2 regions of the Clostridioides sp. LIBA-7678 genome follow, and region 2 is predicted to be linked to the other one. Evidence: a T-box and tRNA genes for the amino acid it is inferred to sense, from the RefSeq annotation. Region 2 holds a T-box; the other holds one or more tRNA genes.
The links. A T-box is a leader RNA that pairs with one kind of tRNA and senses whether it is charged. The one in region 2 lies ahead of leuS (leucine--tRNA ligase), so its partner is inferred to be a tRNA-Leu.
Positions count from the first base shown of each region.

Region 1 (15,021 bases), 1.3 Mb from region 2:
CCTTCAGTAATTTTTATATATGACATTTTACCAACAAATGGGTCAACCATAGTCTTAAATACTAATCCTCTAAATGGTTTACTTTCTTCTGTAAAAATAGGTTCTAGGTAATTTGATATAGTATCTAATATTTCTTTTGTTCCTATATTATTTATAGTTGAACCACATATTACAGGTATAATATCACCTCTTTGTATCCCTATAACAATACCTTTTTGTATTTCTTCTGTAGTTAATTCTTCACCATTAAAATATTTATCTAATATTTGGTCATCTGTCTCTGCTATAAGTTCCATTAATGCTTCTTTAACACTCATAGCTTGTTCCTTGAATTCACCTTCTAAATCATCTATGTTTTCAAATACATTATGTAACTTTACAAAGTTTTTATCTTTATATATAGGACTTATCATAGGAACTATCTTATTGTTGTACTTTTCTCTTAACATTGCTATTGCGTCTTTATATCTTGCTTTTTCATTATCTATTTTATTTATAAACATTATCTTAGGAATACTCTCAGTTAGTTCCAATGATTTCTCTGTACCAACTTGAATAGGTGCTGTTGCATCTATTACTATTATTGCTGCATCACTTGCTCTAAGAGATGATACAACGTCTCCGCTAAAGTCAAAATATCCTGGGGTATCCAATAAGTTAAACTTATAATCATTATACTCTATAGGTATTAATCCCATACTATAAGTCATATTTACCTTGTCTGTTAATTTAGGTATCTTATTAGTGTTTGCTGTGTAAGCTATAGTTTCGATTAGATTTGTTTTTCCACATCCGCTATGTCCTAATACCGCTACATTTCTCAACATTTTACTATCATAAACCTTCATATAAGCACCCACCTTTTAAATTTATGTATTTTCTCTTAGCTGTTATTTCCTAAGAAATAGTCCAGAAAATGTTTATTATTTTTAGAATTTTTAGATAACATTTTCCTTACTAGCTTTATTTCTACATATGGATGTAATTTTCCTCTTTTTTTTAACAAAAATTTAATTTAAATAAATAAAAACACTCTAAAACATTTTTTATTAAATGTTCTAGAGTGTTTTTTTAATTATCTTAATTCAATTACTTCATTATCATTAATAATTGTTTATCTTCAACCATATCATCTTCTTTTACTTTGATTGACTTAATTACTCCATCAGTCTTAGCAACTATTATAGTCTCCATTTTCATAGCTTCTATAACTATTAGTGGTTGATTAGCTTTTACTTCATCCTCTTCTTTAACCATTATTTTTATAACTTTTCCTGGTATACTTGCTCCAATTTGAAGAGGGTCATTCATATCCGCTTTCTCAACATTATGAATTTTACCAGAGAAGTTTCTATCTTTTATTTCTACTTCTCTAACCATTCCATTCAATTCAAATCCTATAGTTCTAAATCCATTTTCCTTAACTTCACCGATTTCAACTAATCTTATTGTTAATACTTTACCTTCTTCTATCTCTACTTCACATTCTTCATTTTTATTTAAACCATAGAAGAATACATCACTTTCAAGTTTAGATATATCATTATAGTGTTGTAAATGCTTGATATAATCCTCATAAACTTTTGGATATAAAGCGTAACTTATAACATTTCTTATATTAGCATTTATATCATATTTCTCATCTAGATATTTAGCTATTTCATCAAAATCTTCTGCTGGTAATAATGAACCAGGTCTTACTGTAATAGCTTCTTCGCCTTTTAAAACTACTTCTTGTAAATCTTTTGGTATTCCACCTTCTGGTTGACCAATCATACCTTTACAGTAGTCCACAACAGAATCTGGGAATGATAAGTTTTTACCTTCTTCAATTATATTGTCTTTATCTAATTTATTTTTAGTCATAAAGATAGCTAAGTCTCCTACAACCTTTGAAGATGGAGTAACTTTTATTATATCTCCTACTACTTCATTAGCTTCTTTATATTTTTCTTTAACTTCGTCAAATCTATTAACTAATCCTAAACTATCAGCTTGAGGTTTTAAGTTTGTATATTGACCACCTGGTATTTCAAAATTATATATTTCTGCGCAAGAGTTAGTTAAATCACTTTCAAATTTGCTATAAACTTTTCTTAAATCCTTATAATATTTACCTAACTCATCATATCCAAATAAATCTATACCCGTATCTCTTTCTGTATTTTTAAGAGCTTCTACTATCGCATTAAGTGACGGTTGACTTGTAAGCCCTGCCATAGATTCTAATGCAGCATCAATTATATCTACACCAGCTTCTGATGCCATCAAACAAGTTGCTACACCATTTCCACTTGTATCATGAGTGTGTAAATGTATTGGTGCTTTTATATTTTTCTTTAGCTCTTTAACTAGAGTGTAAGCTGAATATGGTTTAAGAAGTCCTGACATATCTTTTATTGCTATTATATCTGCTCCTAAACTTTCTAATTCTTGTGCCATCTTAATATAATATTCTAGATTATACTTAGTTTTAGTCTTATCTAGTATATCACCTGTATAACACATAGTTGCTTCAACAATTTTTCCAGTTTCTAAAGCTGTATTTATAGATGGTTTCATATTTTCAACCCAGTTTAATGAGTCAAATATTCTAAATACATCTATACCTTGTCTAGCAGATTCTTTTGTAAATTCTTCTATTACATTATCTGGGTAGTTTTTATATCCAACTCCATTTGATGCTCTAAGCAACATTTGGAACATTATACTTGGTATTTCCTCTCTTAGCTTTTGCAATCTACGCCAAGGTGATTCTTTTAAAAATCTATATGCAACATCATAAGTAGCTCCACCCCACATTTCAAGTGAGAATAAATCTTTTTGATATTTTTCTGTTGGCTGAGCAGCTTTTAATAAATCATATGTTCTTATTCTTGTTGCTAATAATGATTGATGTGCATCTCTCATTGTTGTATCTGTTAGCAACAATTTCTTATCATTTTTTATCTTTTCTATATATGCAGATTTGCCTAACTTATCAAAAAGTATTTTGCTTCCTTCTGCCTTTGAACCATCTTTATCCATTCTTGGGTCATGTAATGCATCAAATAGTGGTTTTTCTTTACAAGCATTATCATTTACAATTACATCCCCTATAAATTGAAGTAATTTTGTACCTCTATCTTTACTTTCTGTTATTTCAAATAAATCTGGATTTTCATCTATAAACTTAGTACTACATTTACCATTTGAGAATATAGGATTATTTAAAACATTAACTAAGAATCCTACATTAGTTTTAACTCCTCTAACTCTAAGCTCTTTTACTGATCTTATAGTTTTATTTATAGCTCCTTGGAATGTTCTATCCCAAGAAATTGTTTTAACTAACAAACTATCATAGTGAGGACTTATATTTGCACCTGTAAATCCATTTCCACCATCTAGTCTTATACCAAATCCTGAACCAGTTCTATAAACTTGAATTTTTCCTGTATCAGGCATAAATTTATTCTTAGGGTCTTCTGTAGTTATTCTACATTGGATAGAATACCCTCTTATTTCTACATCATCTTGTGATTTTATATTTATTTCTTCACTATCTAAACTATAACCTTGAGCTATTAGTATTTGACTTTGAACTATATCTATTCCTGTAACCATCTCTGTTACAGTATGTTCAACTTGTACTCTTGTGTTCATTTCTATAAAATAATGTCCACCATTAGCATCTACTAAGAACTCTAATGTACCAGCATTAGAATAGCCAACATGTTTTGATAATTTAACTGCATCTTCACATATTTCTTGTCTTACTTTATCATCTAGTGAAAAAGCTGGGGCATATTCTATTATTTTTTGGTGTCTTCTTTGAACAGAACAGTCTCTTTCGTATAAATGAACTATATTTCCATAGTTATCTCCTAATATTTGAACTTCTATATGTTTTGGATCAGCTATATATTTTTCTATAAATATGATATCTTCTCCAAAAGCTTTTCTTGATTCACTACAAGCAGTCTCATATTCAATCTCTAAGTCTTCTTCACGGTGTACAATTCTCATACCTCTACCACCACCACCGTTAGATGCTTTTATCATAACAGGATAACCTATTTTATTTGCAACTTCTTTTGCTTCTTCAGTACTTTTTATTGCTTTTTCTACACCTGGTATAGTTTGAACATTAACTTCTTTTGCGATTTTCTTAGAATTTATCTTATCTCCCATCATATTCATTACTTTAGATGATGGTCCTATAAAAGTAATTCCATTCTCTTCACATTTACGAGCAAACTCTGCATTCTCTGCTAGAAAACCATATCCTGGATGTATCGCATCAACTTTTTTTCTCTTCGCCAAGTCAATTATTCCATCCATGTCTAGATATGCATCTATTGGACCTTTGCCTTCCCCTATCAGATATGATTCATCTGCTTTTGTTCTAAATAATCCATATTTATCTTCTTTACTATATATACCAACACTTTTTATCCCCAATTCTGAACAGGCTCTAAATATTCTTATAGCTATTTCGCCTCTATTAGCTACTAGTATTTTATTAAACTTTTTAAGCATACTCTATTCTTCTCCTTTATTGTTTGTGTAATATTAAAGATTATAGACTAAAATACTTTATTTTTGAAGATGTTTAAGCAAGTTCCTTAATTAATAAGATAAATTTATAAATATAAGTAATTTTTAGACTGTGTAAACTCAATTTACCTCACTAAAATTAAGGCATTTTTTATGGAATTTCAGGCAAATTTATGTGAAAATTTCTACAATTGACTTGATTTTATACTGTTTTTTCTTACGTTTACATAATTATTTTCATCTTTACGTAAGATTTTATATATTTTTTTAATATCGTTCATACCCTAATCTATTTGTCTAGATACCCTCTTCACTACATCTGAAAGTTTTAAATGACCTAAATCTGCATAAGCTATAGCCAATATTATTTTTACGACTCCATCTACCTCATCTAATTTATATGCTCTAGCATTTATTATTGTGTATTTTGGCATAAATTCTTCTAAATCTAGTGCAAGTTCATCAGATAAAGTCATATATTCATCAAATTTTTCTTCATCAGATAAGTTAACAGAATCATATTGTTCACTTATTATAGTATCTAAGTAACTCAAATCTATACTTAACTGATACGCAATTACATCTTCTCTCTTTGTACTTTTACTTAAATCTTTTTCAACTTTAAATTTGCTATTTTTATCTATAGTTACTTTTAGTTCTTCGCTATCAACTATTTCATTTCCTATTATTATATACAAGTTCCTTACCTCCAAAATATAAAAACTTTTTTAATCAAAAATAAAACCTCTAGTAAAATTACTAGAGGTTTGCACTGGTGGGATTAACAGGGCTCGAACCTGTGACCCCCTGCTTGTAAGGCAGGTGCTCTCCCAGCTGAGCTATAATCCCTCGATGTTTATATGGTGCGCCCAAAGGGACTCGAACCCCTAACCTTCTGATTCGTAGTCAGACACTCTATCCAGTTGAGCTATGAGCGCATTTTTATTGGAGGCGACACCCAGATTCGAACTGGGGATCAAGGAGTTGCAGTCCACTGCCTTACCACTTGGCTATGTCGCCGCCTTTTTGGTGATCTATCCGCGACTCGAACGCGGGACACCCTGATTAAAAGTCAGGTGCTCTACCGACTGAGCTAATAGACCGTATTAGTTGGGGTGGATAATGAGAGTCGAACTCACGACCTCCAGAGCCACAATCTGGCGCTCTAACCAACTGAGCTATACCCACCATGTATTCATAATTTAATGTGGTGGGCCATCAGGGACTCGAACCCCAGACCTACCGGTTATGAGCCGGGCGCTCTAACCAACTGAGCTAATGGCCCACATTAAATTTTGGTAGCGGTAATAGGAGTCGAACCTATGACCTTTCGGGTATGAACCGAACGCTCTAGCCAACTAAGCTATACCGCCATATTTTGGTGCCCAGAGGCGGAATCGAACCACCGACACGGGGATTTTCAGTCCCCTGCTCTACCGACTGAGCTATCTGGGCATTTGGCGGAGAGGGTGGGATTCGAACCCACGGCCCCTTTCGAAGTCACTGGTTTTCAAGACCAGCTCCTTAAACCACTCGGACACCTCTCCATTGGTGATCTATCCGCGACTCGAACGCGGGACACCCTGATTAAAAGTCAGGTGCTCTACCGACTGAGCTAATAGACCATGTTATTTGGCTGGGGATGCAGGACTCGAACCTACGCATACATGAGTCAAAGTCATGTGCCTTACCGACTTGGCTAATCCCCAATATATATGTGGTGAGCGCACAGGGATTCGAACCCCGGACACACGCCTTAGAAGGGCGTTGCTCTATCCAGCTGAGCTATGCACCCACATTACAATATAAACATAAAATTTGGAGCGGGAAACGAGATTCGAACTCGCGACTTCAACCTTGGCAAGGTTGCGCTCTACCACTGAACTATTCCCGCTCGTTTATTAAATTGAATAAAAATGGTGCGGATGAAGGGAGTCGAACCCCCACGCCAATGGCGCTAGATCCTAAGTCTAGTGCGTCTGCCAATTCCGCCACATCCGCGCATTTTTTTGGTGGAGGATGGTGGATTCGAACCACCGAAGTCGATGACAACAGATTTACAGTCTGCCCCCTTTGGCCGCTCGGGAAATCCTCCGTATTAATTTTACATGGAGCTGGTGATAGGAATCGAACCTACAACCTGCTGATTACAAGTCAGCTGCTCTACCGTTGAGCCACACCAGCATTTTTTTGTTTTGGCGACCTGGAAGGGGTTCGAACCCTCGACCTCCAGCGTGACAGGCTGGCATTCTAACCAACTGAACTACCAGGCCGCAAATGGTGGGACCAACAGGGCTCGAACCTGTGACCCCCTGCTTGTAAGGCAGGTGCTCTCCCAGCTGAGCTATGGTCCCATTTTTGGAGCGGGTGAAGGGGATCGAACCCTCACAGCTGGCTTGGAAGGCCAGAACTCTACCATTGAGCTACACCCGCATATTTAATTGGTGACTCGTAGGGGAATTGAACCCCTGTTACCGCCGTGAAAGGGCGGTGTCTTAACCTCTTGACCAACGAGCCGTTTTGATTTTTAATGGTTGCGGAGGCAGGACTCGAACCTACGACCTTCGGGTTATGAGCCCGACGAGCTGCCAACTGCTCCACTCCGCGATATTGTTTTATAAGTGCCGAAGACCGGAATCGAACCGGTACGAGAGGTAAGTCCCGCAGGATTTTAAGTCCTGTGCGTCTGCCAGTTCCGCCACTTCGGCTTTTTTGGCTCCAAGGGTGGGGCTCGAACCCACAGCCTACCGGTTAACAGCCGGTTGCTCCACCGTTGAGCTACCTTGGAATATATTGGAGGCGACACCCAGATTCGAACTGGGGATCAAGGAGTTGCAGTCCACTGCCTTACCACTTGGCTATGTCGCCGCCTTTTGGTGATCTATCCGCGACTCGAACGCGGGACACCCTGATTAAAAGTCAGGTGCTCTACCGACTGAGCTAATAGACCATATTAGTTGGGGTGGATAATGAGAGTCGAACTCACGACCTCCAGAGCCACAATCTGGCGCTCTAACCAACTGAGCTATACCCACCTTAATTGGTCGAGGTGAAGGGACTCGAACCCCCGGCCCCATGGTCCCAAACCATGTGCGCTACCAAACTGCGCTACACCTCGAAGCTATTTGCTTAATTTAATGTGGTGGGCCATCAGGGACTCGAACCCCAGACCTACCGGTTATGAGCCGGGCGCTCTAACCAACTGAGCTAATGGCCCACATTAAATTTTAGTAGCGGTAATAGGAGTCGAACCTATGACCTTTCGGGTATGAACCGAACGCTCTAGCCAACTAAGCTATACCGCCATACTTTGGTGCCCAGAGGCGGAATCGAACCACCGACACGGGGATTTTCAGTCCCCTGCTCTACCGACTGAGCTATCTGGGCATTTGGCGGAGAGGGTGGGATTCGAACCCACGGCCCCTTTCGAAGTCACTGGTTTTCAAGACCAGCTCCTTAAACCACTCGGACACCTCTCCACATTAAGATACTTAAACTTACTTTAAAATCATACCTAACTATATTCAAAATAGAAATAATTTAAATATAGTTTAGCAAATATATTATTTGGCTGGGGATGCAGGACTCGAACCTACGCATACATGAGTCAAAGTCATGTGCCTTACCGACTTGGCTAATCCCCAATATATGTGGTGAGCGCACAGGGATTCGAACCCCGGACACACGCCTTAGAAGGGCGTTGCTCTATCCAGCTGAGCTATGCACCCACAATTATATATGTACAAATCAAATAAAAATGGTGCGGATGAAGGGAGTCGAACCCCCACGCCAATGGCGCTAGATCCTAAGTCTAGTGCGTCTGCCAATTCCGCCACATCCGCGCATTTTTTGGTGGAGGATGGTGGATTCGAACCACCGAAGTCGATGACAACAGATTTACAGTCTGCCCCCTTTGGCCGCTCGGGAAATCCTCCGTATTAATTTTACATGGAGCTGGTGATAGGAATCGAACCTACAACCTGCTGATTACAAGTCAGCTGCTCTACCGTTGAGCCACACCAGCACTTTTTTGTTTTGGCGACCTGGAAGGGGTTCGAACCCTCGACCTCCAGCGTGACAGGCTGGCATTCTAACCAACTGAACTACCAGGCCGCAAATGGTGGGACCAACAGGGCTCGAACCTGTGACCCCCTGCTTGTAAGGCAGGTGCTCTCCCAGCTGAGCTATGGTCCCATTTTTGGAGCGGGTGAAGGGGATCGAACCCTCACAGCTGGCTTGGAAGGCCAGAACTCTACCATTGAGCTACACCCGCATATTTAATTGGTGACTCGTAGGGGAATTGAACCCCTGTTACCGCCGTGAAAGGGCGGTGTCTTAACCTCTTGACCAACGAGCCGTTTTGATTTTTAATGGTTGCGGAGGCAGGACTCGAACCTACGACCTTCGGGTTATGAGCCCGACGAGCTGCCAACTGCTCCACTCCGCGATATTGTTTTATAAGTGCCGAAGACCGGAATCGAACCGGTACGAGAGGTAAGTCCCGCAGGATTTTAAGTCCTGTGCGTCTGCCAGTTCCGCCACTTCGGCTTTTTGGCTCCAAGGGTGGGGCTCGAACCCACAGCCTACCGGTTAACAGCCGGTTGCTCCACCGTTGAGCTACCTTGGAATATCCACGTGGCTATGTCCTACTCTCCCAGGCAGTTTCCCACCAAGTACCATCAGCGCTAAAGAGCTTAACTTCTGTGTTCGGAATGGGAACAGGTGTATCCTCTTTGCTATTATAACCACATATTGCCTATTTATAAGACAAGTATTATATTAACATCTTTATTTTTAAATGTCAATAGTTTTAAAGTACTAAATAGTAATTGTTTAATATGATATATACCATATTAATTGAAGTTAGTACTTTATCTAGAGTTAACACTCTAAAAACTACACATATATTTTATTGAATGAACATCAAATAATTTGGTCAAGTCCTCGACCTATTAGTATCGATAAGCTAAATACATTGCTGCACTTACACCTTCGACCTATCAACCAGATAGTCTTTCTGGGGTCTTACCCTTGCGGTGGGAAATCTTATCTTGAAGTTGGCTTCGCGCTTAGATGCTTTCAGCGCTTATCCATTCCGTACATAGCTACCCAGCCATGCCCTTGGCAGAACAACTGGTACACCAGAGGTACGTCCATCCCGGTCCTCTCGTACTAAGGACAGGTCTTCTCAAATTTCCTACGCCTGCGACGGATAGGGACCGAACTGTCTCACGACGTTCTGAACCCAGCTCGCGTACCACTTTAATGGGCGAACAGCCCAACCCTTGGGACCTACTACAGCCCCAGGATGTGATGAGCCGACATCGAGGTGCCAAACCTCCCCGTCGATGTGGACTCTTGGGGGAGATAAGCCTGTTATCCCCAGGGTAGCTTTTATCCGTTGAGCGATGGCCCTTCCACGCAGAACCACCGGATCACTAAGTCCGATTTTCATCCTTGCTCGACCTGTATGTCTTGCAATCAAGCTCTCTTTTGCCTTTACACTCTACGTACGATTTCCGACCGTACTGAGAGAACCTTTGAGCGCCTCCGTTACCTTTTGGGAGGCGACCGCCCCAGTCAAACTGCCCACCTGACAGTGTCCCAAGACCAGATTCATGGCCTATGGTTAGAGTCCCAGTACTACAAGGGTGGTATCCCAAGGATGGCTCCGCCAAAACTGGCGTCCTGGTTTCAAAGCCTCCCACCTATCCTGTACATGTAGTACCAAGACCCAATGTCAAGCTACAGTAAAGCTCCATGGGGTCTTTCCGTCCTGTCGCAGGTATCCGGCATCTTCACCGGAATTACAATTTCACCGAGTCTGTTGTTGAGACAGTGCCCAAATCGTTACGCCTTTCGTGCGGGTCGGAACTTACCCGACAAGGAATTTCGCTACCTTAGGACCGTTATAGTTACGGCCGCCGTTTACTGGGGCTTAAGTTCACTGCTTCGATTGCTCTAACAGATCCCCTTAACCTTCCAGCACCGGGCAGGCGTCAGCTCCTATACATCGTCTTGCGACTTAGCAGAAACCTATGTTTTTGGTAAACAGTCGCTTGGGCCTATTCTCTGCGGCCACCGGATGGTGGCACCCCTTATCCCTAAGTTACGGGGTCATTTTGCCGAGTTCCTTAACAACAGTTCTCTCGCGGGCCTTAGGATACTCTCCTCACCCACCTGTGTCGGTTTGCGGTACGGGTACCTTTAACCTCGATAGAGACTTTTCTTGACAGTGTGAAATCAGCTACTTCGCTACTAAATTTCGCTCCCCATCACATCCCAGCATTATCAAAGCGGATTTACCTACTCTGACTGCCTCAATGCTTGGGCACACATAACCAACAGTGTGCTTAGCTTATCCTACTGTGTCATCCCATCTCTCAAACGGTTATCGGTAGTACAGGAATATCAACCTGTTGTCCATCACCTACGCCTTTCGGCCTCAGCTTAGGTCCCGACTAACCCAGGGCGGACGAACCTTCCCCTGGAAACCTTGGGTTTACGGCCTGTGGGATTCTCACCCACATCTCGCTACTCATGCCAACATTCTCACTCCCATACTGTCCACATGTCCTTACGGTCATGCTTCAACCCGTATGGGAAGCTCCCCTACCCATCATAATGATGCCGTAGCTTCGGTAGTAAGTTTTAGCCCCGGAAATCTTCGGCGCAGGATCACTCGACCAGTGAGCTATTACGCACTCTTTGAATGAGTGGCTGCTTCTAAGCCAACATCCTGGTTGTCTGTGCAATCCCACATCCTTTACCACTTAACTTACATTTAGGGACCTTAGCTGACGATCTGGGCTGTTGCCCTTTCGACTATGAATCTTATCACCCACAGTCTGACTCCCAAGTATAAGATGACGGCATTCGGAGTTTGATAGTCTTCGGTAGGTGCAATACCCCCTAGGACATTCAGTGCTCTACCTCCGTATCTCTCACCTTGAGGCTAGCCCTAAAGCTATTTCGGGGAGAACCAGCTATCTCCGGGCTCGATTGGAATTTCACCGCTACCCACAAGTCATCCCCGAGCTTTTCAACGCTCGTGGGTTCGGACCTCCACGAAATTTTACTTTCGCTTCATCCTGCTCATGGGTAGGTCGCCCGGTTTCGGGTCTACGTCAAGTAACTGAACGCTCAGTTAAAACTCGCTTTCGCTACGGCTCCACACCTTAAGTGCTTAACCTTGCTACTTAACGTAACTCGTTGGCCCGTTCTACAAAAAGTACGCGGTCACACAAGAAATGTGCTTCCACAGCTTGTAAGTGCAGGGTTTCAGGTTCTATTTCACTCCCCTCCCGGGGTTCTTTTCACCTTTCCCTCACGGTACTATACGCTATCGGTCACTAGGTAGTATTTAGCCTTGGAGGGTGGTCCCTCCTGCTTCCCACAGGGTTTCACGTGTCCCGTGGTACTCTGGATCATATCTAAAGTCTTCTCGTTTAACATACAGGACTATTACCTTCTGTGGTGGGTCTTTCCAAACCTCTTCAATTACGATACCTCTTCGTTATGATATGTCCGCAACCCCAATAAAGAAAACTTTAATGGTTTGGGCTCTTCCGCGTTCGCTCGCCGCTACTTACGGAATCGAATTTCTTTCTCTTCCTTCAGGTACTTAGATGTTTCAGTTCCCTGAGTTCCCCTCATTAAGCTATGTATTCACTTAATGATACTTAGACATTACTCTAAGTGAGTTTCCTCATTCGGAAATCTTCGGATCAAAGTTTACGTGCAACTCCCCGAAGCTTATCGCAGCTTATCACGTCCTTCATCGGCTCCTAGTGCCAAGGCATCCGCCCTGCACCCTTAATAACTTGACCAGTTAAAAAGGTTTGATAGATTAAAGTCTATCAACTTGATAATTTTTAAAAGTTATCAGCTTTATATATTACAAATTAGATGTCATATCACTAAATATATATGCAGTTTTCAAAGTGCTAACGCACGTCGCCAACGGATAAATCCCGTTGCTTAAAGTGCTAATGCACAGTGCCAACAAACAAACTTAACATTCGTTCAGTTTATTATGTTGCTTAAAGTGCTAATTTTGAGTATTCGTAAAAACGAACCCTCAAAATTAAACAGTAGGTAATTCTCCTTAGAAAGGAGGTGATCCAGCCGCACCTTCCGATACGGCTACCTTGTTACGACTTCACCCCAGTTATTGATTCCACCTTCGACGACTTCTTCCAAAAGGTTAGATAATCGGCTTCGGGCGTCTCCAACTCCCGTGGTGTGACGGGCGGTGTGTACAAGACCCGGGAACGCATTCACCGCAGCATTCTGATCTGCGATTACTAGTAACTCCAGCTTCATGTAGGCGAGTTTCAGCCTACAATCCGAACTGAGAGTAGCTTTAAGGGATTAGCTCCACCTTACGGCTTGGCAACCCTCTGTACTACCCATTGTAGCACGTGTGTAGCCCTAAGCATAAGGGGCATGATGATTTGACGTCATCCCCACCTTCCTCCAGGTTATCCCTGGCAGTCTCTCTAGAGTGCCCAACTTAATGATGGCAACTAAAGACAAGGGTTGCGCTCGTTGCGGGACTTAACCCAACATCTCACGACACGAGCTGACGACAACCATGCACCACCTGTCACCAATGTCCCCGAAGGGAACTCTCCGATTAAGGAGATGTCATTGGGATGTCAAGCTTAGGTAAGGTTCTTCGCGTTGCTTCGAATTAAACCACATGCTCCGCTACTTGTGCGGGTCCCCGTCAATTCCTTTGAGTTTCACTCTTGCGAGCGTACTTCCCAGGCGGAGTACTTAATGCGTTAGCTGCGGCACCGAGGGGGGTAACCCCCGACACCTAGTACTCATCGTTTACAGCGTGGACTACCAGGGTATCTAATCCTGTTTGCTCCCCACGCTTTCGTGCCTCAGCGTCAGTTACAGTCCAGAGAGCCGCCTTCGCAACTGGTGTTCCTCCTAATATCTACGCATTTCACCGCTACACTAGGAATTCCACTCTCCTCTCCTGCACTCAAGTCTCCCAGTTTCAAGAGCTTACTACGGTTGAGCCGTAGCCTTTCACTCCTGACTTGAAAGACCGCCTACGCACCCTTTACGCCCAGTAAATCCGGATAACGCTAGCCCCCTACGTATTACCGCGGCTGCTGGCACGTAGTTAGCCGGGGCTTCCTCCTCAAGTACCGTCATTATCTTCCTTGAGGACAGAGTTTTACGACCCGAAGGCCTTCATCACTCACGCGGCGTTGCTGCATCAGGCTTTCGCCCATTGTGCAATATTCCCCACTGCTGCCTCCCGTAGGAGTTTGGACCGTGTCTCAGTTCCAATGTGGCCGATCACCCTCTCAGGTCGGCTACTGATCGTCGCCTTGGTAAGCCGCTACCTTACCAACTAGCTAATCAGACGCGGGTCCATCCTGTACTGGCTCACCTTTGATATTTAAGAGATGCCTCTCAAATATATTATCCCGTATTAGCATACCTTTCGGTATGTTATCCGTGTGTACAGGGTAGGTTACCCACGCGTTACTCACCCGTCCGCCGCTCTTTACCGAAGTAAATCGCTCAACTTGCATGTGTTAGGCACGCCGCCAGCGTTCATCCTGAGCCAGGATCAAACTCTCAAATAAAAGTTTATCAGGCTCAGATACTATTGTTATCAAAATATCTGGCTTTATGGTTTGTTTCTTAATATAAATTAACCTACTGTTTAATTTTCAATGTTCGTGTTTATTTCTTTTTCCTTTTTTCAAGGACAAGTAATACTATATCACCTTTATTTATCCAAGTCAATATAATTTTTCATTTTTTTTAATTTTTTATTTCTCAGATATTTTTTATATTCAAATTTTTAAATTTAATACTGTTTAGAAGTGTTTATTTCATAAAACTAATATATATTCTATGCTCAATCTTCCTTTTTATTCTATAATTAAATTTTTTATTTGTAATAGATATTTATAATAGCATATATTTTCTAAGATTAATTTACATTTCTTTCACTTGTAATTTTTGTAATCTTGTATTAGATTAATATTAAAAAATAATTTATTAATAATTTGATTTACAATGACAATTTATATATATCAAAATATAATATCATACAAATACTATGCTACATTTTAGGAGGATTTTATTATGAGCAAAAAAGTATTAATCATGTCTGCTTCCACTGGTGGTGGACATAATAGAGCTGCTCTAGCTATTAAAGAAGAGCTTACTTCCAAAACAATTGATGGAGAACCAATTGAATGTGAAATAATAGATAGTTTAAAATTAGTTAATAACACAATGGATAAGATAATTTCAAGAGGATATGAAAAATCTGCTATATATACACCTAAAGCATATGGCAGTGTATATAGATTATCTGAAACGAATCTTTTATCAAAAAATGAATTTAAAGACAATTTAATAATAACATTTATGGCAAAAAAATTTAAAAAACTTATTAGAAATACAAAACCAGATTTAATTATTGGAACACATCCTTTTCCA
Region 1 is NZ_CP196987.1:29,572-44,592, reverse strand. It holds gene ACTG46_RS00400 (elongation factor G) at 1-848, opposite strand, end outside; gene ACTG46_RS00395 (pyruvate carboxylase) at 1,090-4,521, opposite strand; gene ACTG46_RS00390 (hypothetical protein) at 4,824-5,237, opposite strand; tRNA gene ACTG46_RS00385 (tRNA-Val) at 5,313-5,388, opposite strand; tRNA gene ACTG46_RS00380 (tRNA-Arg) at 5,401-5,477, opposite strand; tRNA gene ACTG46_RS00375 (tRNA-Cys) at 5,486-5,559, opposite strand; tRNA gene ACTG46_RS00370 (tRNA-Lys) at 5,567-5,642, opposite strand; tRNA gene ACTG46_RS00365 (tRNA-His) at 5,651-5,727, opposite strand; tRNA gene ACTG46_RS00360 (tRNA-Ile) at 5,748-5,824, opposite strand; tRNA gene ACTG46_RS00355 (tRNA-Met) at 5,836-5,912, opposite strand; tRNA gene ACTG46_RS00350 (tRNA-Phe) at 5,919-5,994, opposite strand; tRNA gene ACTG46_RS00345 (tRNA-Ser) at 5,998-6,086, opposite strand; tRNA gene ACTG46_RS00340 (tRNA-Lys) at 6,089-6,164, opposite strand; tRNA gene ACTG46_RS00335 (tRNA-Gln) at 6,173-6,248, opposite strand; tRNA gene ACTG46_RS00330 (tRNA-Arg) at 6,258-6,334, opposite strand; tRNA gene ACTG46_RS00325 (tRNA-Gly) at 6,359-6,433, opposite strand; tRNA gene ACTG46_RS00320 (tRNA-Leu) at 6,457-6,540, opposite strand; tRNA gene ACTG46_RS00315 (tRNA-Tyr) at 6,550-6,634, opposite strand; tRNA gene ACTG46_RS00310 (tRNA-Thr) at 6,649-6,723, opposite strand; tRNA gene ACTG46_RS00305 (tRNA-Asp) at 6,736-6,812, opposite strand; tRNA gene ACTG46_RS00300 (tRNA-Val) at 6,818-6,893, opposite strand; tRNA gene ACTG46_RS00295 (tRNA-Gly) at 6,899-6,972, opposite strand; tRNA gene ACTG46_RS00290 (tRNA-Glu) at 6,982-7,056, opposite strand; tRNA gene ACTG46_RS00285 (tRNA-Met) at 7,071-7,146, opposite strand; tRNA gene ACTG46_RS00280 (tRNA-Leu) at 7,162-7,247, opposite strand; tRNA gene ACTG46_RS00275 (tRNA-Asn) at 7,253-7,327, opposite strand; tRNA gene ACTG46_RS00270 (tRNA-Cys) at 7,334-7,407, opposite strand; tRNA gene ACTG46_RS00265 (tRNA-Lys) at 7,414-7,489, opposite strand; tRNA gene ACTG46_RS00260 (tRNA-His) at 7,498-7,574, opposite strand; tRNA gene ACTG46_RS00255 (tRNA-Pro) at 7,581-7,657, opposite strand; tRNA gene ACTG46_RS00250 (tRNA-Ile) at 7,680-7,756, opposite strand; tRNA gene ACTG46_RS00245 (tRNA-Met) at 7,771-7,844, opposite strand; tRNA gene ACTG46_RS00240 (tRNA-Phe) at 7,851-7,926, opposite strand; tRNA gene ACTG46_RS00235 (tRNA-Ser) at 7,930-8,018, opposite strand; tRNA gene ACTG46_RS00230 (tRNA-Gln) at 8,108-8,183, opposite strand; tRNA gene ACTG46_RS00225 (tRNA-Arg) at 8,191-8,267, opposite strand; tRNA gene ACTG46_RS00220 (tRNA-Leu) at 8,298-8,381, opposite strand; tRNA gene ACTG46_RS00215 (tRNA-Tyr) at 8,390-8,474, opposite strand; tRNA gene ACTG46_RS00210 (tRNA-Thr) at 8,489-8,563, opposite strand; tRNA gene ACTG46_RS00205 (tRNA-Asp) at 8,576-8,652, opposite strand; tRNA gene ACTG46_RS00200 (tRNA-Val) at 8,658-8,733, opposite strand; tRNA gene ACTG46_RS00195 (tRNA-Gly) at 8,739-8,812, opposite strand; tRNA gene ACTG46_RS00190 (tRNA-Glu) at 8,822-8,896, opposite strand; tRNA gene ACTG46_RS00185 (tRNA-Met) at 8,911-8,986, opposite strand; tRNA gene ACTG46_RS00180 (tRNA-Leu) at 9,002-9,087, opposite strand; tRNA gene ACTG46_RS00175 (tRNA-Asn) at 9,092-9,166, opposite strand; rRNA gene rrf (5S ribosomal RNA) at 9,173-9,289, opposite strand; rRNA gene ACTG46_RS00165 (23S ribosomal RNA) at 9,472-12,368, opposite strand; rRNA gene ACTG46_RS00160 (16S ribosomal RNA) at 12,651-14,153, opposite strand; gene ugtA (glycolipid MHDRG biosynthesis glycosyltransferase UgtA) at 14,662-15,021, shown strand, end outside.
Region 1: it encodes a tRNA-Leu, which carries the amino acid that the T-box ahead of leuS (leucine--tRNA ligase) is inferred to sense. The anticodon was not compared.

Region 2 (15,021 bases):
ACTCAATATGTTATCAGTTACAAGATATTCAGTTAGAAGTGCTCGTTTAAAGCCATGGGTAAAGTTTATTTGGTATCTTAAGACAGATGAAAATATATTGTTAAACAATAAGTTATTACCAACAGATAGTATAGATATTATTCTTAATCTTTCCGATATTATAAAATATAAAATTGGAAACCAAAACTATACAACTAGTAATATACATTTTAATGGAATAAGAGACAAGTATGGATTTATCATTCAACGTGGAAATATACGTGTTATGGGAATTTCTTTTTATCCATTTGGTCTTTATCCATTTTTAAAGGTACCAATTTCAGAATTTAATGGTCAAATTGTCAATCTAGAACAAGTATCAGATATCTTTGCAAAAAAGTTGGAAGACTCTTTAAATAAAACATCATCAGTAGAAAAGTATGTTTTATATTTAGAAGAAGTGTTATTATCTATACTAGAAGAAGGTTTGATTGAAAATAAATCTGTAAAAATTTTGGATTCATTTATATATGACAATAGGTATAGTAATATAAAATCTTTTTGTGATGATATGAATATAAATATTAAAACTTTGGAAAGAATCTGCTTAAAATATACAGGATATACACCTAAAATTTTAAAGAGAATATGTAGATTTAAAATGGCAAGTAATCAGCTTATTCGTACCTATAAAAATAATGAACTTTTTGATTTTATCTATGAAAATGAGTACTATGACCAAGCACACTTTATAAAAGAATTTAAAGAATTTTCAGGGACATCACCAATTAAATTTATTAGTGAGAATAAGACTATTAAAGAAAATATAAGGTATAGTTACTTGTAATTACACTGTCGATTTTTTACAATACCTCTAATTTAGTTTTTGATATGATATAAGAAAAATAAATTGGAGGTTTTGTATATGAAAATTATTACAGAGATAGTGGAGTTTAGTGTGGAAGAAAACTTGTCAAAAGGGGAGTTTATAGAGATTGTAAATGATTTAGAAATGAAATTTCATTCTATACAACCTGGTTTTATTGATACTGAGCTTTTACATGATGAAAAAAGCCAAAAATGGATTATGATACAACATTGGGATTCTATGGAAGACCTTAAGAATTCTTCTAGTAAGATGTTTAAGGAGTCTTCAACTGAGAAATTTAGAAAAGCTTTAAAAAGTCAAACTGTTAAAATGAACATAATACCACAAATTAAAAGCTGGAAATTATAGTTTTAAATCTAAAAAGTAATTAAACCACAAAAAAATAAATTAGCCAAATAACATTTTGTATTAAAATTGTTATTTGGCTTTTAGTATCTATTTTAATATTTAAATATTGTTATCTAAAAGAACTATTGCTGTACGAGAGGCAATAGGTAGTTTTGAAGATGGTGGGGCTGAGCTAAAATAGACATTATAGTCTAGTAAGTTTTCTTTTTTTGTGTTTCCTCCAAATTCTATCATATCAGTGCTTAGTACTGTCTTGTAGTTTGTATTTTGAAATTTTGAAATATCAACTGACTGTATTAGATTAGGGTGGAAATTAAATATAAATAAATATTTGCCTTTACTGTATACTAAAAGTTTTTTATCATTATCCATATGTATAAGTTCGTAGCCATTTTGGATAAAAACATCACTGTATTTTGTAAGTTCAAGCATAGCTTTATCAAAGTTTAATAATTGTTTATATTTTAAAGTATCATTTTCTGAAAGGCTCCATTGCCTTCTAGCATACTTATAACTCCAATTGTTTCCTTCTCGTGGAAAATCAATCCATTCAGGATGTCCAAATTCATTTCCCATAAAATTTAGATATCCTTCACCAGCTAGAGAAAAAGTTATTAATTTGATTAGCTTAATTAGAGAGATAGCTCTATTTATAATATGATTATTTGAGTTTATTTCCATGTTCCAGTACATTTCCTTATCAGCTAGCCAAAAAATAATTGTTTTGTCACCAACTAATGCTTGGTCATGAGATTCACAATAACCTATATTTTTTTCACCAGGGCGTCTAGTTGTAAGTTCATACCACATTTTACCCAAATCCCAATTTTCATCAGATAAGTTAGAAATAGTTTTTATCCAAAAATCTGGGACACCCATTGCAAGTCTATAGTCAAATCCAATTCCACCATCTTTTATAGGTATACACATACCAGGCATTCCACTCATATCTTCTGCAATACTTATTGAGCTAGGTTTAATCTCTTTTATCAATTCATTTGCAAATTGGAGATATGTTATAGCCTCAATATCTGTATTCATACTAAAATATTTTTTATAACTATCAAATGAAACTCCAAGACCATGGTTATGATATAACATTGAGGTTACACCATCAAATCTAAAACCATCAAAATGATACTCATCTAACCAAAATTTTATATTTGAAAGTAAGAAATGGATTACTTCAGGTTTACCATAGTTAAAGAGTTTTGTACCCCAAGCAGGATGATTTCCTTTTGGACCTGAGTGGAAGAATTGATGTTCACTTCCATCAAACTCATTTATTCCCTCTAGAGTATTTTTTACAGCATGAGAATGAACTAAATCTAATAAAACAGCAATTCCCATGGAATGAGCAGTATTTATAAGATTTTTTAAGTCTTCAGGAGTACCAAACCTAGAAGAGATTGCATAAAAATTTGAAACTTGATACCCAAAAGATGCGTAATATGGGTGTTCCATAATAGCCATAAGCTGAATAGTGTTATATCCAGATTTTTTTATTTTAGGAAGTATATTTTCAGTAAACTCACTATAAGTCCCAATAGATTCATTTTCAGTAGCCATACCTATATGACATTCATAGATTAGTGGAGAAGTTATGCTTTTTAAGTCAAACTCATTGTCAGTCCAAATAAATGGAGTCTCTGGCTGCCATACTTGTCCATTAAATCCACCAAAATCTTTTTGAATTACTCTTTTTATATATAGTGGTATACGGTCAAATGTTTTTCCATTTGCAATGACTTGTACTTTTACCTCTGACTTATGAGGTAAACTATCTTTGTTGGGAATAAATATTTCCCAATTACCAGAACCAATTTTTTTTAGAGGATGAGATTTTCTATTCCAATTATTAAAGTCACCAATTAATGATAAACTGTCTGCATTTGGAGCCCATTCCCTGTAAAACCATCCATCATTTGTCTGATGAAAGCCATAGTAAAGATGAGCATTTGCAAAAGAACTAAAATCTTTATAATTGGTTAATAATTTTGCTTTAACATCTTCATAATGTTTCATTCGCTTTTTTATATCAGATTCAAATGGCTGTAGGTATACATCAATATCTAAAATTTTAAATCTTTTTTGACTTTTCATTTTGTTTCTCCTCCATAATAAATATTACATCTAAAAAATAATATTTATCTCATACTATCTTCTCTATATAATTGATATATATTATATAATCCTAATAAAAAGCTTAAGCCACCAATGATTAATTTCATAATTTACCTCCTTAGTATTTACACTTATATATCATATTCATCAAAATTTAAAAGTTTGTTTAAAACTCTTTTAATAATATCATAATCAAAGCCTTTATAGGAAAGATGTTGAGAAATTTTTTGATATATTTTCTTTTTATCTTCCTTCTTTACCCTCTCAAACCTTTTCTTTGCTAGATACATAGCATTTTCAAATTCAGTATCCTTATCCAATTCAGACACAGCTTCATCAATTGTACTTCTATTGATACCTTTATTGTATAGATTTTGCTTAATTCTGTTTTTGCCACATCTATTTAAATTAACATTTGTATTAACTATTTTTTGAGCCAATACACTATCATTTACGAGATTATAATTTTTAAGAAAATCTATAACTCTATCAATTATGTTTTCATCAAATTCTGCTGATAACTTTTCTTTTATTTTTTTTTCGGACTGGTCAGCATGAGATAAAATATTTAGTGCTTTATTTTTAGCTTTTATATACATTTCATCATCCAAAATAGGTTTTAACTCCTCTTCATTTATTTCATTCCCTTTTTTTAAGTTGAATGTATAAACAAGTTCTTTAAATATAGCAATAAAAAATTTATCATCTACATAAATATTAACTCTATCATCATTTCTTTTTTGTTGTTCTATCTTAGTAATTATACCCATAAATCCTCCCTTTTTGTATGTAATTATATTAACAAAAGCAACTAATAAAATTTAATAAAAAACTTACATTTATATGTTATATTTTATCAAAATTAAGACAAAATAGTAAAAAGTTATTTTTATTAAAAAGTAAAGTAAAAACATGTTAAATAATTATTTTTTAAAGCATTTTTTATCATATAAATATAATTATATACCAAAAAAAATAAATTATAAGCTTTAAGAAATAAAAAATAATGGTACAATAGTATTATAACATTAAAAGGAGACAAAATATGAAAAGCGAAAATCTAGTTAAGAAGGCGGAGTTGAAAAATACTGAAAAACTAGAGAAATTTAATCGCCATAAAGGCAAAATCAAAATAGGTATATTGGGAGGTACTTTTGACCCTATACATTATGCTCATTTAGCAACAGCAGAGTTTATTAGAGACAAGTATGACATTGACAAAATTATCTTTATACCATCAGGAAATCCACCACATAAGTTATGTATCACTACAGACAAGTATGATAGATATAATATGACACTTCTAGCAACTGAAAGCAATGAAGATTTTTTAGTTTCAAAAGTAGAAATCGAAAGAAAAAAAAGGACTTATACAATAGATACATTAAAATACTTGAAGAAAAAATACAAAAATGCAGATATTTATTTTATAACAGGGGCAGATGCTATTTGTAGTGTTGAAGAGTGGAAAGATGTAAAGAAAAACTTTGAGTTAGCTACCTTTATAGCTGCAACTAGACCAGGAATTAGTTTATTAAGGTCACAAGAGACTATAGAAAAACTAACTAAAAAGTACGATGCTGACATTATAACAGTTTATGTTCCATCACTGGATATATCATCCACATATATAAGGGAACAGCTAAATGAAGGCAAGTCAATACGTTACTTAGTACCCGAAAATGTAGAAAATTATTTATATGAAAATAAACTATATCAATATGGAGATGATTAAATGAACTTAGAGAATATTAACCAGAGACTAAATCAAATGTTACCAGTGGGGAGGCTTAGCCACTCAAAAAATGTTGCAAAATGTGCTGAAAAATTATGTGAGATTTATGGGTGTGACAAAGAAAAAGCTTGTTTAGCAGGAATGATTCATGATTGTGCAAAGTATTTAAGTGATAAAGAAATAGAAGATTATGTAAATAAGTATGAAATATACTTAGACCCAATAGAGGATGGAAATCGCTCTCTATCTCATAGTGTAATTGGGTCATACATATGTCAGTATGAGTTTGGAATAGAAGATGAAGATATTATAAATGCAATCAAATATCATACAACAGGAAGAGAAGATATGTCTCTTTTAGAAAAAATAATTTACATAGCTGATTTAATTGAAGAAGGTAGAAAATTCCCAGTTGTAGATACATTAAGAGAGTTGGCATATGGAGGAAAGCTTGATGAAGCACTTTTAACTTCTTTTAATAATACCTTAATGTTTGTTATTAATAAAAAAGAAGAGATACATCCAAGAACAGTTATGGCAAGAAACTATCTAATTAAACAAAAGTTATTATAAAAAACATACATAAAGGCAAATATATTAATAAATTTAAAATTGACTATGTTACAAAGTCGTATTAATATGTTACAATAACTAAGTGTATTTTAATTAGGAAAGTGAGGAATTTTATATGACAGTGGAACAAATGACAAAAATAGCATATGATGCCATAGAAGATAAACTGGGTCAAGATACAGTTATAATAAATATAGGAAAAGTTTCTAGTTTGTGCGATTACTTTATTATCACTACAGCATCTTCTCAGAGACAGGTAAAAGCTATTGCTGATAATGTAGAAGATGAATTAGCAAAACTAGGACTAGAGCCAAGAGGAAAAGAAGGACAAAGCACTCAAACTTGGGTACTTCTTGATTATGGAGATGTAATGGTTCATGTATTTAATGAGGAAAACAGAGGATTTTATAATTTAGAAAAATTATGGAAAGATGCGCCTTATATAGATATTGACACATTAGCATAAACATGATAATATATGTTATTATAGTTAGAAAATTTCAAAAATTATATTAAATTGAATAGACTAGAGCAGTAAAAGATTATATTTTTTCAGAGAGTTAGTGGAAGGTGAGAACTAATATTATATAACTTTGAACTTACTAGATTGAAATCTATTCTCCATAGCTGGATTAAAAGCTATCTAAGAGAGTCTATATAATGTAGACTAATTAGGGTGGTACCGCGAAGATTTATCCTCGTCCCTAAACGTAAGTTTAGTGATGGGGATTTTTTATTTTCAAGGCATTATTTGGAAATTATAAGTAAATAATATTAAATAAGGTAGTTGAACACAACTAAAATAGGAGGCAAAATATGAGCGTATATAATTTTAAAGAAGTAGAATCGAAATGGCAAAAAATCTGGAAAGACAATAAGCAGTATAAAATGGATACAGCACAAACTGAAAAACCTAATTATTACACATTAGAAATGTTCCCTTATCCATCTGGAAAGATACACATGGGTCATGTTAGAAACTATTCTATAGGTGATGTTGTCGCAAGATTCAAAAAAATGGAAGGGTATAATGTACTTCATCCAATGGGATGGGATTCTTTTGGTTTGCCAGCTGAAAATGCTGCTATAAAACATGGTATACATCCACACAAATGGACAATGGAAAATATAGAAGAAATGAAAGAACAATTAAATTTATTAGGTCTTAGCTATGATTGGGATAAGGAAGTAGCAACTTCAACTCCAGAATACTATAGATTTACTCAAGAGATATTTTTGAAGTTTTTAGAACATGGGCTTGCATATAAGAAAAAATCTTATGTTAACTGGTGTCCTTCTTGTGAGACTGTTCTTGCAAATGAGCAAGTTGTTCAAGGAGCATGTGAGAGATGTAAAGCAACAGTATTAAAGAAAGATTTGGAGCAATGGTATTTTAAGACTACTGAATTTGCAGAAGAATTACTTAATGATTTAGATACATTAGATGGATGGCCAGAAAAGGTTAAAATAATGCAAAAAAACTGGATAGGTAAGAGTACAGGAGCAGACTTAGTTTTTGATATAGATGGAACTGATAAGTCTATGACAGTGTTTACAACTAGACCAGATACAACTTATGGAGTTACTTATATGGTACTTGCTCCAGAACATGAGTTAGTTAAAGAATTGGTTGCTGGTACTGAATATGAAGCAGAAGTTGAAGCTTTCGTTCAAAAAATGCATACAATGACAGAAATAGAAAGAACAGCTGCTGATGTAGAAAAAGAAGGAATGTTTATAGGTAGATATGTTATAAACCCTTTAAATGGTAAGAAGGTTCCTTTATGGATAGCTAATTATGTATTAGTTGAATATGGAACTGGAGCTATAATGGCAGTTCCTGCACATGATGAAAGAGATAGAGATTTTGCTGAGAAATATAATTTAGATATAATAGATGTAATAACAGAAGATAACAAAATAATAAATTCAGAAGAGTTTAATGGATTAGATGCTTCAGAAGGATTTGAAGGAATAATAGATAAATTAGAAAAAGAAGGTAGAGGAAAGAGAACTATTAACTATAGATTAAGAGACTGGTTAGTTTCAAGACAAAGATACTGGGGTTGTCCTATACCTGTAGTTTATTGTGATGAGTGTGGAATAGTTCCAGTTAAAAAAGAAGATTTACCAGTTCTTTTACCAACAGATGTTGAGTTTACTGGAAAAGGTGAATCTCCACTTACTACTTCAAAGCAATTTATGTCAACAACTTGTCCTCACTGTGGAAAACCAGCTAGAAGAGAAGTTGATACTATGGATACATTTGTAGATTCTTCTTGGTATTTCTTAAGATATGTGGATAGTAATAATGAAAGTGAGCCATTTAGTAAAGAGTTAGTTAATAGATGGCATCCAGTAGACCAATATATAGGTGGAGTGGAACATGCTATAATGCACTTATTATATGCAAGATGGTTTGTAAAAGCATTTAAGAGCATGGGTATGGTAGATTTCGATGAGCCATTTAAAAACTTACTTACTCAAGGAATGGTTCTTATGGATGGTTCTAAAATGAGTAAATCTAAAGGCAATACAGTATCACCTATGGATATAATTGATGAGTATGGAGCAGATACTGCAAGACTTTTCGTATTATTTGCAGCACCACCAGAAAGAGATTTAGACTGGTCAGAGCAAGGTGTTGATGGATGTTTTAGATTCTTAAATAGAGTTTATAGATTGGTTGATGAGTTAGCAGATGTAGTTAAAAAGGATGTAGAGTTTGGAGAATTAAATTCTCAAGATAAAGATATGAGATATACTATACATTCTACACTTAAAAAAGTTACTGCTGATTTAAGTGAAAAATTTGGATTTAATACTGCTATATCAGCTCTTATGGAATTAATAAATGATATGTATAAATATAAAGAATTAGATAATATAAATGAAGCAGTTATAAAAGAAGGTGTACAAACTATAGTAACTATAATAGCACCATTTGCACCTCATTTAGGTGAAGAATTATGGACTATGATAGGTAAAGATGGAAGTGTATTTGATATAGACTGGCCTAAGTATGATGAAAAAGCTTTGGTAAAAGATGAAATAGAAGTTGTTGTACAAGTTAATGGAAAAGTTAGAGGAAAATTAACTGTTAACTCAAATATATCTAAAGAAGAAATGGAAAAAGTAGCTTTAGAAGATGAAAAAATAAAAGGATTAGTTGAAGGTAAAACTATAGTTAAAGTTGTTGCTGTACCTAAGAAGTTAGTCAATGTAGTTGTGAAATAAATTAAAACTATAAGATAAAATAAGACCCCTATTACAAATTAATTAAAAATTGTAATAGGGGTTTATTATTTTAAGATTTATTATAATTAACAGTAGATTCCTTTTTCAAAGAAGTCTTTGATTTCATCAAGATTATCAGTTTTCCCAAGTGCTAATATAAGTTTTATTCTAGCTTTTTGACCTGGAAGGTCTCCACCAAATATACATCCAAGATTTTTTAAATCTCTACCAGAACCATAATAACCATAGCTATCAAACACTCTACCTGAGTGGCATCTAGAAACTATAACAACAGGAAGTCCTTTTTCTCTAGCATATTCAACTCCAGAAAGCATATGAGGAGGAATATTACCTCTACCCATTGCCTCAATAACTATACCTTTATATCCACTATCAACAGCAAATCTTATAAAATCTGCATTCTCTCCTACATATGCTTTAAATAAAGCAACTTTAGATTCTACCTTATCAGTATCTATAATTGTTCTATTTACAATATCTCTTGTAAGAACAAGTTCATTGCAGTCAATTATTCCTAATGGACCACTAGTTAAAGATTTAAATGTATTTAAAGAAAGAGTATTTGTCTTAGTAGCCTCAGAAGCTAATAATACTTCGTTATTTAGGACTACAAGAACACCTTTGCCCATAGCATCTTTAGATACAGCAGTACAAACTGAAGCAGATAAATTACTTGAACCATCATATCCAAGCTCAGAGCTACTTCTCATAGCACCTGTGACTATTACGGGTTTAATGTTATCAATTGTAAGGTCTAGAAAATAAGCTGTTTCTTCTAAACTATCTGTACCATGTGTTATTACAACTCCTGTAATATCTTTTCTTGCTAATAAATCATTTACATAATTTTTTAATTCCATCATTCTATAAGGCGTTATATGAGGTCCTGGAATTTCATCAAAGTTAAAGACCTCCACATCTGCGACTTTATCAATATTGGTAACCATTGATAATATTTGTTCCCCCGATAAAGTTGGTATAGCAGCTCCTACTTTATCATCCACTGTCATAGATATAGTTCCACCAGTAAAAACTATGGCAACTTTTTTCTTAATACTCATACTATTCTCTGCCTTTCATAAATAAAATTTATAATTCCGATAGGATTATATCAAAAAAAGTAGCTAAGGTCTACATAAATTCTTTTATTCATATAATTTAGATATTTCAGTGTAATATAACTATTTCTTAGTTTTTTGCCATTCAGTAATGTAACCATTTAGTATTTCTCTGATAGCTTTTCCTATCTTAGTGTAAGCCTCATCATATAAATTTGCTAGAGATATTCTGATTGACCATTCAGGACCATAAAATCCATTTCCACTAAGTAAGACTACAGAATAGTCATTAGCTAATTTATAAAGAACATCCACTGGAGCAGAAATTTTACTTATAAATTTAAATAAATCTTCTCCATAGTTTAATTTAGCCCATTCTTCAATATCAAATTGAGTATAATATGCAGCATTATTTTTACTTTCATTGATTGGAAGCTCTAAAGCTTCAAACAATAGTTTTTGACGTCTATGACAGATACTCATATTAAGTTTTTTGTAGGCATCAACTTTGTCAATTAAGGCAAATGCAGAGAAAAATGCCATTTGTACTTGCTGAGGAGTAGAAAGACCAGCAGTATGATTAAGAGCAACAAGTCTACTATCAGCAACAACTCTTTCCATAAATGAAAGGCTAGAAGGATTAAGACTCATATCACTGTAACGCTTATCTACTGATTTTTTTAATTCTCCAGTTAAATCATTTATTTTCTTATCAAAAACATTTTTTTTATGAAGTGCAAATGTACCAAGTCTCCATCCTGTAACTCCAAAATATTTTGAATAAGAATAAACCCCAACAGTGTTGTAAGGAAGTTTTGACATCAATGATGAAAAGTCTTCTACAAAAGTTCCATACACATCATCTGATATTATCATTAAATCTTTGTTATAATTCTCAATCACATCTATTAGGTTATTACAAGATGTGTCATCCATAGCTATAGATGCAGGATTATTAGGATTAACAACAAATAAAGCTTTAATAGACTTGTCACGAAGTTTTTCTAATTCTTTTTTAGTGTATTGCCATGTATGAGCACCTTTTTCATCAACTGCATTAGCATTTATATTTACAACTTTAAAATCATAACGAGGAAGATTAGGTATTTCAAGATAAGGTGTAAATATTGGAGTCATCAAAGCTATAGTATCACCTTTTTTTAGTAGTTCATTAGCCATTAATGAATCAAAAATATAACACATGGCAGCTGTAGCACCTTCAACAGCAAAAATCTCTACATCACCATATTTACCTGATATATCATATTTCATTTCTTGAACCAAGTAATCATGCACTATTTTTTCCATATGAGGTAACATTCTATCTGGAAGTGGATAGTTATCACCAATAATTCCATCAGCTAGTTCATGAACAAATTCATCTCCATCAAATCCAAGTTCATTTATACCAAAGTTTATAATATCTCTAGCTAAGTATGCTCCAGGCATATCTATATTTTCATTTATAAATTTAAAAAATCTTTCTTTTATACCTTTCTTTTGAGGCATTCCAGCCAAATGACCTAAATCCCAATTAGAACGAGTTTCAGTAATAGCAAAATGACCAAAAGTAAAAAAGGCTTCTCTAGCAGTTGAACAAATCCAATTTGGATTACCACGACCTGCATCAAGTAACTCTCTGTTATTTTCTTTTGCAGTGTATTTTGCAATATCTATTAATTTGTCCTTAAATTCAAAAGGGCTTATTTTTCCATATATGTTTTTGATTTCTTTATAAGTATTATTTTTCATGTTAAATTCCTCCTTATGTAATAAGTTTCACATTTTTATAATAAAATAAACAAGTTAGCAAAATGATTATACTTTAATTATAATAGGTTTATAGAAAAAGTAAAGTATAAAATTAAAATGATTATTCTATTTAACCTTATTAAATATATATTAAAATAAAAAACACCTTTTAATAAAAAATGATTGTTATATAAAAGAAATCTTCAATTTTATTGGTATTTTAGTTTTTTTATTATATTTTATTATTAATGTATAGTTTTCTAATTTTGAATAAAAATAAAGTAAAACTTTCTTTTAAATTGAAGTTGTTTAGTAATATATGTTTATTATTATTTTGTTAACTTTAATAAGATTAAAAAAAGCCAAAAAAATAGTTTGTAAGTAAATAAAATAATATAAAATACAAATTTTAATAAAAAAAATAAAGAATACATTGTTATTTTGATAAAATTGTAAAATATATTTTTAAATTATCATTTAATGTAATTTAAACGAATTGAAGATATGTGTTTATTGTATTCAATTGTTGTATTTTTAGTTTTTTTGTGATTAATTAAAAAATTATAAAAATCGTTTACATGTTGATTTTTAAAAAAAAAAGATATAGAATTATATAGAAAGTAATAAACAAAAATTGGATTTACGGGAGTGGAATAAAATGATAAACGTTACCTTAACAGATGTGAAAGAAGCTAGAGAGACCATCAAAAACATAGTAAAAAGAACTGACTTACTTGAAAGTGTTAAACTTAGCGAAAAAACAGGAGCAAATGTGTTCTATAAATGTGAGAATCTTCAAAAAACAGGTTCTTTTAAATTAAGAGGAGCTTGTAACAAAATAGCAAGTTTAACAGATGAAGAAAAAGCAAATGGAGTTATAGCTTCAAGTGCAGGAAATCATGCTCAAGGTGTTGCATTAGGGGCAAAAATGACTGGTATAAAATCTACAATAGTAATGCCAGCAACTGCACCTTTAGCAAAAGTTAGTGCAACTAAAGGTTATGGAGCAGAAGTAGTTTTAAATGGTGCAGTTTATGATGACGCGTATGCAAAAGCTGTTGAAATACAAAAAGAAACAGGAGCAACTTTCTTACATCCATTCAATGATAAATATGTTATAGCAGGACAAGGAACTATATCTCTTGAGATTTTCGAACAATTAGACAATAAAGTTGATACTATATTATGCCCAGTTGGTGGAGGTGGAATCATCTCTGGTGTAGCTGTAGCTGCAAAAGCATTAAATCCTAATGTGAAAATAGTTGGGGTTCAAACTGCAAATATACCTTCAATGAAAGAATCAGTTAAAAATGGAAAAGTAACAACAGCATTTAATGATACTACAATAGCTGATGGTATAGCTGTTAAAACTCCAGGAGATTTAACTTTTGAAATAATAAACGAATTAGTTGATGAAATAGTTGTGGTTGAAGAAACAGAAATTGCAGAATCAATATTATTTATGATGGAAAGTCAAAAAATAGTTTCAGAAGGTGCTGGAGCTGTATGTACAGCTGCTATATTAAGTGGTAAGTATGTACCAGCAAAAGATGAAAATGTAGTTTGTATAATATCTGGTGGTAACATAGACATAAATACATTATATAGAATAATAGGTGTTGCTTTAGCTAAAGAAGGAAGAAGATATTCATTTAGTACAATTATGGAAGACAAGCCAGGAAACTTTGCTGAATTAACTAGAATAATAAGTGAGAATGGTGGAAACATTTTAAGTGCTAATCAAGGTAAATTATCAGCAGGAGAAGCTCTAGGAAAACAAAGTGCGGAATTTATACTAGAGACAATAGATTATGACCATATAGCTAAAATAAAGAAAGCTATAGAAGACAAAGGTTTTAAAATTATAGAATTATAGTAAAAAGTGTATATAATATACAAGAAAAATAGTATAATAGTGTATGAAGATACATTTTATATGTATCAGATTAACGAATTAGGAGGATTTTAAAATGAAACATGAAGTAATACATACTAATGATGCACCAGCAGCTTTAGGACCATATTCTCAAGCTATAAAAGCTGGAAACTTATTATTTGTATCTGGACAAGTTCCTCTTGTACCAGAGACTATGGAAGTAGTTGAAGGAGATGTACAAGCTCAAACTGCTCAATCTTTAAAAAATCTTAAAGCTATATTAGCTGAAAGTGGAGCTGATTTTTCAAATGTAGTTAAAACTACAGTATTTATAAAAGATATGAATGAATTTGGAGCTATAAACGAAGTTTATGCTGAATATTTTGGAGAAAATAAACCAGCAAGAGCTTGTGTAGAAGTTGCTAGATTACCAAAAGACGTTAAAGTTGAAATAGAAGTAATAGCTGTATTATAAGAATATATAATTTGGAACATGTAGCTATTAGATTAGGCATGAATTCTTGGGTATTTTTATCCTAAGGATTCATGCTTTTTTTGCAGGTCTTTTATCAAAATGTATTCACAAATATAGGACAATCTATTAAAATAAAGAGTGATATTTTTAGAAGAAGGAAGTGATACAATGAACATTATAAATAAAATTTTTTGGCAAGAAGATAGAATTAGTATGATTACAAATCATTTAGAGGCGGATAAACATAGCCATTGGATGTTACAACTATTTATAGGAATAGAAGATAGCATTGAAATAACAGTCAATGAAAAATTAGTTAAATGTAATTGTATCGTAGTAGATAAAAATATCTCTCACTCATTTTCAACAAGAAAAAAAGTTTATTATTCTGCTCTTATTGAACCTACATCTATATTTGCAGAACAGCTTACCTCAAAAATGAATGATTTTGGATATTGGATATGTGAAAAAGATGGATTAGATGAATTACGTCAACAAGGAACTTTTTTGACATATCAATCCAGTAAAGAACAGTATTTAAAGTTTATGAAAATGCTTAACAACTATTTGAATTTCCCTGCAACTATCAAATACTATGATGATAGAATTACAGAATTGCTTCAATTATTACATACTTGTAATTGTGATAATCATACGATTTCAAACTTTGCAGATAAAGTGGCACTATCAGCAAGTAGATTATCACATTTGTTTAAAGAGCAAATTGGGATACCTTTAAAAAGCTATATTTTACTTCATCAAATGGAGTGTGCTTTTGGAGAATTGCTTTCTGGGAAAAATGTTACTGAAGCTTCTATGATTGCTGGATTCGACACTCCATCACACTTTGCAGGAACAGTTAAGCGTATGATGGGAATGCCCGTTTCTTTATCTTTAAAAGATAGCGAGTTTTTGAAAGTATATTAAATATTCTCGTTATATAATGAAGTTGTA
Region 2 is NZ_CP196987.1:2,934,588-2,949,608, reverse strand. It holds gene ACTG46_RS13975 (helix-turn-helix domain-containing protein) at 8-826, shown strand; gene ACTG46_RS13970 (antibiotic biosynthesis monooxygenase family protein) at 905-1,216, shown strand; gene ACTG46_RS13965 (alpha-amylase family glycosyl hydrolase) at 1,316-3,319, opposite strand; gene recX (recombination regulator RecX) at 3,472-4,110, opposite strand; gene nadD (nicotinate-nucleotide adenylyltransferase) at 4,386-5,075, shown strand; gene yqeK (bis(5'-nucleosyl)-tetraphosphatase (symmetrical) YqeK) at 5,076-5,648, shown strand; gene rsfS (ribosome silencing factor) at 5,764-6,114, shown strand; T-box leader at 6,167-6,357, shown strand; gene leuS (leucine--tRNA ligase) at 6,465-8,885, shown strand; gene ACTG46_RS13935 (asparaginase) at 8,972-9,967, opposite strand; gene aspD (aspartate 4-decarboxylase) at 10,088-11,716, opposite strand; gene ilvA (threonine ammonia-lyase) at 12,375-13,592, shown strand; gene ACTG46_RS13920 (RidA family protein) at 13,687-14,067, shown strand; gene ACTG46_RS13915 (helix-turn-helix transcriptional regulator) at 14,236-14,994, shown strand.